One region of the Pseudoalteromonas sp. SR45-4 genome, then DNA from elsewhere that is predicted to be linked to it. Evidence: predicted binding sites of a transcription regulator. Region 1 holds the regulator's gene; the other holds the start of a gene.

Region 1 (5,119 bases):
TTAAGCTATCAATGGTTTTTTTACTAAAGCCCAAAGCTTTTAACTCGGTTAATGACGACTTGCCTGATTGCGATAGCTGCTTTAGTAAATTAAGTTGAGTCTTAGCTTTTAATGACGGCAGCAGCGCGCCTTTTTCCGTTAGGGCTACCATATTAATGCTGGTTTTATCAGGCGATTCGCCTTGGCGTAGTGCGCTTGGCAATGCAATATGAATGGTTTCACCCAGCGGGTAGCAATAATAACGGGCAGTAAAGCGCAGTAACTCTATGTGCTCTGCAGATAAAATTGGCGTATCGTCGATAATTTCAAAAATTGCCTTTATTTTGTTTTCAGGCACTTCGGTTGTTGTTTTAAGCGCTAAAACCACGGCTACTTTACGTTGATTACCAAAGGGTACTAACACCCGCATTCCGGGTTTTAATGGCGCAGAAGCTTCACCAAGCTGGCTATCTACTTTATAATCAAAGGTGCGCGGTAGTGGAACTTTTATAGCAACTTCAACAAAATACATAGTAACTCAACTGTTAAAAAAATAATGGGGGAGGGCGTGCTAATACTCGGCCCTAATGTACTAAAAATACAGCTAAAAACCTACTACCAAATAACCTTGTTTACTCAAAATGGTTATTTTTTTAGCAAAAATACTAATTAATGCTTGTGTGCTTGATGGTTGTTGGATAAAATCCGCCACCAATAAATTTGTTTTAACGACGTATGGTGCCAGACTCCGGGTTTGGAGAGCGATGCGGCCTTAACTAGAGGTTTCTATGAAAGAAGGTATTCACCCTAAGTACGAAGTAATTTCTGCAACTTGTTCATGTGGAAACGAATTCGAAACTAGCTCTACTCTGTGTAAAAATATTCACCTAGACGTTTGTTCTGCGTGTCACCCGTTTTACACTGGTAAGCAAAAGATTTTAGACACTGGCGGACGTGTTGATCGTTTCAACAAGCGTTTCGGTGCACTTGGTAGCAAAAAGTAATTATTGCTATTTAGTTAAAAAAAAGCATCTTAGGATGCTTTTTTTATGCCTAAAAATCCTTTAACTTCCCCCTAACCTCGCTAGTTTTAAGTTTATTGCTTTTGCATAACTATTTCCTGTTCTTATTCTCGGTATGCATAAACCTTTGCAGACAAATGACCTAATATTCTCTATATTTTTAATAGCTAAATTTTAAACTCGGTTTCTAAAAGTAGCCAACATGAAGCTATGTGTTGTTAAAGCAGAATAAATAATCGCTTTTAGCTGATTTTATTCACATTTTAAAAACGCTGTTTTGTGAATAATACTTTTAACTAAAATAAGCTTGAAAAGTGCCTTTTAGCACAATTTATATTTATGAAAAGTAGCGATGTTTTTATCGAAGTTGCTGAAAATTCGCTTAAAATTAACAGATCTAGCATATAACAGGATAGACCTGATATTGCTTGGAATTTAAAAATAATAAGGGTATCGTACTTTAAGGCATGTTAAGTGTCGCTTTACTCCCTCTCACTTTAACTTAAATTGCAGGATATAATCGCGTTATGTCGGACTTTCGTGAACAAGCACTACATTATCACTCTCACCCCGTTCCAGGTAAAATCAGCATTGAGCTAACCAAGCCTGCAGAAACGGCTCATGATCTCGCTTTAGCTTATAGCCCCGGTGTAGCTGAGCCGGTGCGTGAAATTGCTGCTGACCCTGTAAATGCCTATAAGTACACAGGTAAAGGTAATTTGGTTGCAGTGATCACCAATGGTACTGCTATTTTAGGTTTAGGAAATTTAGGGCCTTTAGCGTCAAAACCGGTAATGGAAGGCAAGGCGTTGTTGTTTAAGCGTTTTGCAGGCATTGACTCAATTGATATTGAAGTAAAACACCGCACCACCGAAGACTTTATAAATACTGTGGCTAATATTGCTGATACTTTTGGCGGTATTAACCTTGAAGATATTAAAGCACCAGAGTGTTTTGAAATTGAAAAGGCGCTTATTGAACGCTGTAGTATTCCTGTTTTTCATGATGATCAGCACGGCACGGCTATTGTAACGGCTGCAGGTATGATAAATGCGCTGGAAGTGCAAGGCAAAGATATTGAAGATGCAGTTATTGTATGTTTAGGTGCCGGCGCTGCAGCGATTGCTTGTATGGAGTTATTAATTAAGTGTGGTGCACTGCGTGAACATATTTATATGCTTGATCGTAAAGGTGTTATTCACACTCGCCGTGATGATTTAAACGAGTACAAACAGTTATTTGCTAACAATACCGATAAGCGTACATTACAAGATGTAATTGAAGATGCTGACGTATTTGTTGGTGTGTCGGGCCCTAACTTATTATCGGCCGATGATTTAAAATTAATGGCAGCAAAGCCAGTCGTATTTGCTTGTTCGAACCCAGACCCTGAGATTGATCCGGCACTGGCACACGGCGCACGAAGCGATTTAATTATGGCAACAGGACGCTCAGATTACCCTAACCAAGTTAATAACGTGTTGTGTTTTCCGTTTATTTTCCGTGGTGCACTTGATGTGCGTGCTAGTGAAATTAACGATGAAATGAAAATTGCAGCAGTTGAAGCTATTCGTAGTATTGCCAAAGAGCCGGTTCCACCAGAAGTACTAAAAGCTGCCGGTGTAGATAAGCTAGCGTTTGGTGCAGAGTATATTATTCCTAAGCCTATGGATCCGCGTTTATTGCCGCGTATTGCTAAAGCAGTTGCATTAGCAGCCATTGCTTCAGGCGTAGCGCAAATAGAGCTGCCAGCAAACTATATGGAATAAGCAGCATTATGTTGCTCGGTATTAAGTTACTTCAGTGTAATTTATAGCCATAAAAAAACCTCAGCATGGCTGAGGTTTTTTTGTTTAAAAGCCGCTGTTTAGTCTTCGTTTAAAACAGGAACCTCTAAGCCCATTTCTTGCATTATTTTTTTCACTTCTTCAGGCACTTTTTCGGCGTTATCTTTACGTAAATCATCATCGTTAGGTAACGGTTGCCCAGTAAACGCATGCAAAAATGCTTCACATAATAGCTCGCTATTAGTTGCATGGCGTAAGTTATTAATTTGCCTACGGGTGCGTTCATCGGTTAGTACTTTTAATACATTTAGCGGGATCGAAACGGTGATCTTTTTAACTTGCTCTGATTTTTTCCCGTGTTCTGCGTATGGGTGAATATACTCGCCATTCCATTTTGCCATAAGATGTATCGTTGCCTCAGATTATTAATTGCTCACCCTACTAAAAAATAGCGCGAATATGCGTGAAATTCTATCGATTTAAACAAATTAGTCAAATACTTGTTGCACAGATGGCTAGGTGTTTAAATGTTTTGACTTCTTAAGTTGAATGAATTACTGTTTTAGACGTCTAAACATCTAAATAAAGCAGGTAATAAATATGAGTGAAAAAAATAAAGCGACAATTGCAGTTCGCAGTGGTGTCGATGCTGATAAGCACCATGGCGCGGTTGTGCCTCCGCTGTATTTATCAACCACTTATTCGTTTGCCGACTTTGATACAAAACGTCAATATGACTATGGCCGCAGTGGTAATCCAAATCGTGATACTTTAGCCCAAGCACTCAGCGAACTCGAAGGTGGTGCTCGCGGCATTATTACTGCAACAGGAATGGCTGCCGTACATTTAGCCACTCAGCTGCTTAATAGTGACGATACGTTAGTGATCCCCCATGATTGTTATGGCGGCAGCTATCGCTTATTTACCTCATTACAAAAGCGCGGCCTATTAAAACTCGAAGTGTTAGATTTAACTAAACCAGAAAGTTTGCAGCAAATTTTAGTAATCAAACCTAAGTTAATTTGGATAGAAACCCCTAGTAACCCTATTTTACGTTTAACTGATATTAAAGCAGTAACCGATATTGCGAAACAATGCGGTGCTTTGGTAGCCGCAGATAACACTTTTTTATCGCCTGCATTACAAAACCCGATTAAATTTGGCGTTGATATTGTGGTGCACTCAACCACTAAGTACATAAATGGCCACTCAGACGTGGTTGGCGGTGCGGTTATTGCTGCAACTGACGAACTAGGTGAAGAACTGGCTTGGTGGGCAAATAATATTGGTATAACGGGGGCACCGTTTGATAGTTACTTAACTTTGCGTGGCTTGCGTACTTTAAATGTACGCTTACGGCAGCATCAAGAAAATGCCTTAGCTATTGCTAAGTACCTTGAAAACTCAAAATTTGTTAGCCAAGTATATTACCCGGGGCTAGAGTCGCATCCACAACATGAATTGGCTAAAGCACAGCAACTTGGTTTTGGTGGCATGGTTAGTTTTGACATTAAAGGTGATGTAAATGACGCAGCTGCATTTTTAACAAACCTTAAAACATTTAGCTTAGCTGAATCTTTAGGTGGCGTAGAGAGCTTAATATGCCACCCAGCAACAATGACGCATGCAGGAATGGAAGCCGAGGCTCGTTTAGCCGCTGGCGTTGGCGATACGCTTATTCGTGTGTCGGTAGGTATTGAAGATGTAGCAGATTTATTAGCAGACTTTGATCGGGTATTTAATTTAGTGCAACCAGGTCAGCACAATAACGCAGGTAAAGCAGGTGCTAGCGCAAGTAGTAATGTTAAATTGAGCGCTGCTCACCCGGCGTTGTGGTAATTAATATGACTAATAATATTCATAAGTTTGGTGGTTCGAGTTTAAGCTCAGCCGAGCGCTATAAAAGCGTTGCAAAAATAATTATAGGGCAAGCTCAGCCCGGTGATTGTGTAGTGGTATCGGCTGCAGGAAAAACCACAGATACATTAGTAAAACTGTGGCAAAGTTATCAGCAGCACGATACTCAAGCGCTCGCTGATATTGTATTGCAATTAAACAATCATCAAAGTGATTTAATAACGCAGCTACTGCAGGGCGATTTAAAGCGCAGCGCTTTAACCACTCTAAATGAAGAGCTAAGTTTAGTTGCTAAATTAGCGAGTACTGAGCAGTTGCAAGAAGCGGCGCTACTCGCCCATGGTGAGTTGTGGTCAGCTCGTTTGCTCGCTGCGTATTTACAGCAACTTAATGTTGCTGCATGCATGCAAGACGCAAGAGGCTTGTTTACGCTAAGTGATGGACAATTATTGCATAGCCAAAATACACAGCAGT
Region 2 (5,119 bases), on a different contig from region 1:
TGCTCAAGGCAGCGTTTAAGTACGAGATGATCGCGCTGCTCTATACCTTGCCAGCTAATATCGAGTTTGCCTAAACCGTCTTGTTGCCACACATCAACTCCCGCATCGTACAGCACTAAATCGGGGTTTAGCTCTTTGAGCAAAAATTGCAGGGTGTCGTCAACTATGCCTAAATACTCAGCGTCTTGCATATTGTTAGTTAAACCAATATCTAAATCGCTAGGGGATTTACGGAACGGAAAGTTTTTTTCGCAATGAATCGAGCAGGTATACGCATAAGGCTGATGTTGCAGCATGGCCGCGGTGCCATCGCCTTGATGTACGTCTAAATCAAAAATAAGTACATTAGTAACCTCACCCGACTCAATTAGTGTTTGCGTAGTAAAAGCCAAGTCGTTAACCATGCAATAGCCTGAGCCAAAATCAGTATGCGCGTGGTGTGTACCGCCTGCTAAATGGCATGCCATACCGTGTTTAAGGGCTAAGCGAGCGGTTTGTAGTGTACCTTGTGGGGCTGTAAAGGTACGCGCCATTAGCTCTTTTGACCAAGGTAGACCAATACGGCGCATGGCTTTTTCGTCTAATTGATTATGATATAGATCGTGAATATAGTTTTCGCAGTGTACAAATTCTAGTGCCTCTGGCGTACCTAATAACGGCTGTACTAAGTTATCGCCAACTAATCCTAACTGCTTAACGTGCTGGTATAAATGTGCAAATTTACTCATTACAAAGCGATGTTTAGGATCAAAGCTAAACGAGTAATTAGGATGATAAACTAACGGCAAGTGAGGATTTAGGGTCATAAAATTCTATTTGTAGTTATAGTTATAAAACAAAAGCCCTACATAAATGCAGGGCTTAATTATTGCCTAGAGCTTAAAATTAGCTATTAACCAATCTTTTTGTACTTAATACGCTTAGGTTGAGTTGCCTCAGCACCTAACGTCTTTTTAAGCCACTCTTCGTATTCAGTGTAGTTACCATCAAAGAAGTTAATTTGGCCTTCGTCGCGGTAATCTAAAATATGTGTAGCAATACGGTCAAGGAACCAACGGTCATGCGATATACACATTACACAACCAGGAAACTCTAAAATAGCGTTTTCTAGTGCACGTAGTGTTTCAACGTCCAAGTCGTTAGTTGGCTCATCGAGTAGTAACACGTTACCGCCAGCTTTTAATAACTTAGCAAGGTGTAAACGGTTACGTTCACCACCCGATAGGTCTTTAACAAATTTTTGCTGATCGTTACCTTTAAAGTTAAAACGGCTAACGTAAGCACGGCTTGGGAACTCAAAATTACCAATTTTAAGTACGTCTTGCCCGTCTGATATTTCTTGGAAAACAGTTTTGCTTTCGTCCATACCGTCACGGAACTGATCAACCGTTGCAATGTGTACGCTTTCACCTATGGTGATGTTGCCGCTGTCTTGCTGTTGCTCGCCGCTGATCATTTTAAACAGTGTTGATTTACCCGCGCCGTTAGCACCAATAATGCCCACAATGGCACCTTTTGGCATGCTAAAGCTTAAATCGTCGATTAATACACGGTCGCCAAAGCTTTTACGTAAGTTAGTTATTTCAAGCACTTGATCCCCTAAACGTGGGCCAGGCGGAATAAACATTTCGTTAGTTTCGTTACGTTTTTGATAATCAGACTGCTGCATTTCGGTAAACTGCGCCATACGTGCTTTTGACTTAGCTTGGCGGCCTTTAGGGTTTGAACGAACCCATTCAAGCTCTTGCGCAATTGACTTTTGACGTGCTTTTTCAGATTTTTGCTCTTGTTGTAGGCGCGCATCTTTTTGCTCTAACCACGAAGAGTAGTTACCTTCCCATGGAATACCTTCACCACGGTCAAGCTCTAAAATCCAACCTGCTACATTATCTAGGAAGTAACGGTCATGCGTTACCGCCACAACTGTGCCTTCGTAATCGTGTAAGAAGCGCTCTAACCAGGCAACCGACTCAGCGTCTAAGTGGTTAGTTGGCTCATCGAGAATAAGCATGTCTGGTTTTTCAAGTAACAGTCGGCATATAGCAACACGGCGGCGTTCACCACCCGAAAGGTGCTCAATTTTAGCATCCCACTCAGGTAAACGTAGTGCATCGGCAGCGCGCTCTAAAACGTTGTCTATGTTGTGACCATCGTGCGCTTGAATAACCGCTTCAAGCTCGCCTTGCTCTTTTGCAAGTGCGTCAAAGTCAGCGTCTTCCATGGCGTATTCGTTATACACTTCGTCAAGGCGTTTAAGCGCGTATTTAACTTCGCCAACAGCTTGCTCAACGATTTCGCGTACGGTTTTGCTTTCGTCTAAAACAGGTTCTTGCGGTAAGTAACCAATTTTAGTGCCTGGTTGTGGAAAGGCATCACCTTCAAAGTCTTGGTCAACACCGGCCATAATACGTAGCAATGTTGATTTACCAGAGCCGTTTAAACCAAGCACACCAATTTTAGCGCCCGGGAAAAAGTGTAACGAGATGTCTTTTAAGATAGTGCGCTTAGGTGGCACAACCTTAGAAACTCGACTCATCGAGAATATAAATTTATCAGGTAAAACCATGGAAAAAACCTTCAAATAATAATAAAAATTACAATGCTCTATTGTAGTGGTTGACGGGTAAGGCAGTCAACGAATGGCCAATTTTAAACCGACAAACAAACTATAAAGTGCACAAAAACGATTATAAAATAGGATGAAAAAATTTCATTTGGATATTTAGACATCTATCCATCTATTGGTTGATATTTTTTCTTATCTGTTCATAATAAGTTTTCGGTTTTGATGAATAGGAGTAAAAGGATGCCAATTACAGTAAAAGACGAGCTACCAGCTATTGCTCGCCTGCGCCAAGAAAACGTATTTGTAATGCCACAAACTCGTGCAAAAACGCAAGAAATTCGCCCCATGCGTTTGGCTATTCTTAATTTAATGCCTAATAAAGTTGAAACCGAAGTACAGTTTATTCGTTTGCTTGCCAATTCGCCCTTGCAAGTAAATGTAGAACTACTGCGTCTAGACACTCATCGCAGTAGCAGTAATTCAGAGCAGCACCTAGACACCTTTTATCGTTATTTTTCAGAAGTAAAAAACAATAACTACGATGCATTAATAGTTACCGGCGCGCCGCTAGCGCATTTAGAGTACCAGGATGTAGCTTATTGGGATGAGTTTACCGCAATTTTAGATTGGGCTGAGCAGCATGTTACGTCTACACTTTTTTCGTGTTGGGCAGCGCATGCAGCGCTTTATCATCATTATAAAATAAAGCGCGATTTAAAAACCGATAAACTGTGCGGCGTATTTACGCACCAATGTTACTTTGAACATGGGGCGTTAACGCGCGGCTTTGACGACACCTTTTTAGTACCGCATTCGCGTTATGGCCATGTAGATGTAAATAAAATAAATGCTTGCAATGAACTATTCGTGCTAGCGGGTTCTGAGAAAGTAGGTGCTTACTTAGTTAAAAATAAGTCGGGCAGCCAAGTGTTTATTACCGGCCACCCAGAGTATGACGCCGACTCGTTAAAAGCTGAATACCAACGCGATTGCGAAAAAAGCGACAATGCGCCCAAACCCGAAAATTACTTTCCAGATGATGATGCAACTAAACAACCTTCAAAAACGTGGCAAAGCCATGCTTTTTTACTTTTTTCGAACTGGTTAAATTATTACGTGTACCAAACTACACCCTATGATATTAATTTAGTTAGCCAAGACGTAAGGACTAACAACTATGCCGAATAACCCTCTTAATAATGACCAAAATAAGCACGACGAACTAAGTGCAGCGTTAAAAGAGCGAATTTTAATTTTAGACGGCGCTATGGGCACTATGATCCAAGCACACCAATTAGAAGAGCAAGACTATCGCGGTGAGCGCTTTAAAGATTGGCATGTACTTATTCGCGGTAATAACGATTTACTAAGCCTTACGCAGCCTAAAATAATTACCGATATTCATCGTAGCTTTTTAGCTGCCGGTGCCGATATTATCGAAACCAATACCTTTAACTCCACCACCATTTCGATGGAAGATTACGACATGGCTAATTTAAGCCGTGAAATAAACCTAGAGTCGGCAAAATTGGCACGGCTACTTTGCGATGAGTTTAGTGCTAAAACACCCGAAAAACCACGTTATGTAGCGGGCGTACTTGGGCCAACATCAAAAACTTGTTCATTGTCGCCCGATGTAAACGATCCGGGTTATCGTAATGTTACTTTTGATCGTTTAGTTACTGCCTATGTAGAATCGACCTTGGCACTGATGGAAGGTGGCGCCGATATTATTTTAATCGAAACCATATTCGATACCCTCAATGCTAAAGCTGCATCGTTTGCAGTAGAGGAAGCGTTTGAGCAAGCAGGGCGCACATTACCAGTTATGATCTCCGGCACTATTACCGATGCCTCTGGGCGTACGCTTTCGGGGCAAACTACCGAAGCCTTTTATAACTCTATTCGCCATATTAAACCGCTTTCTATTGGCCTTAACTGCGCCTTAGGCCCAGATTTACTGCGCCAATATGTGCAAGAGTTGTCGCGTGTATGCGAAACCTTTACCTCAGTGCATCCCAATGCAGGCTTGCCTAACGAATTTGGTGGCTACGACCTAGAAGCAAAAGAAATGGCAACCGAAATTATTGATTGGGGTAAGTCGGGCTTTATTAATATTGTAGGTGGTTGCTGCGGCACCACACCTGCGCATATTCGCGCCTTTGCAAAAGGGCTTGAAGGCGTTAAACCACGCCAGTTGCCAGAAATTGAAGTACGCATGCGTTTATCGGGCCTCGAAGCCTGTAACTTAAATTAAGGAGCCGCCAACATGACTCAAAAAATAGCAGTATTTACTAATGTCGGCGAACGTACCAATGTAACCGGCTCCGCCATGTTTAAACGTTTGATCATGGAAGAAGACTATGAAACCGCGTTAACAGTTGCTCGCGAACAAGTAGAAAACGGCGCGCAGGTAATTGATATAAACATGGACGAAGCCATGTTGGACTCAAAAGCCGCCATGGTTAAGTTTTTAAATTTAATTGCCTCAGAACCTGATATTTCTCGCGTACCTATCATGGTCGACTCCTCTAAATGGGAAGTAATAGAAGC

Evidence for each region. The regulator MetJ, encoded in region 1, represses methionine synthesis genes. The targets are predictions, from matches to a motif close to TAGACGTCTAGACGTCTA.
Region 2: metA (homoserine O-succinyltransferase) is a predicted target of MetJ. The motif match lies at 2,716-2,733, and genes of this name have one in related genera.

The regions. Positions count from the first base shown of each region.
Region 1 covers NZ_JACJDO010000013.1:22,264-27,382, reverse strand. The annotation lists gene priA (primosomal protein N') at 1-511, opposite strand, end outside; gene rpmE (50S ribosomal protein L31) at 768-983, shown strand; gene H5058_RS07675 (malic enzyme-like NAD(P)-binding protein) at 1,529-2,770, shown strand; gene metJ (met regulon transcriptional regulator MetJ) at 2,869-3,189, opposite strand; gene metB (cystathionine gamma-synthase) at 3,389-4,627, shown strand; gene metL (bifunctional aspartate kinase/homoserine dehydrogenase II) at 4,633-5,119, shown strand, end outside.
Region 2 covers NZ_JACJDO010000036.1:30,692-35,810, forward strand. The annotation lists gene H5058_RS14185 (histone deacetylase) at 1-806, opposite strand, end outside; gene ettA (energy-dependent translational throttle protein EttA) at 893-2,566, opposite strand; gene metA (homoserine O-succinyltransferase) at 2,807-3,754, shown strand; gene H5058_RS14200 (homocysteine S-methyltransferase family protein) at 3,744-4,823, shown strand; gene metH (methionine synthase) at 4,836-5,119, shown strand, end outside.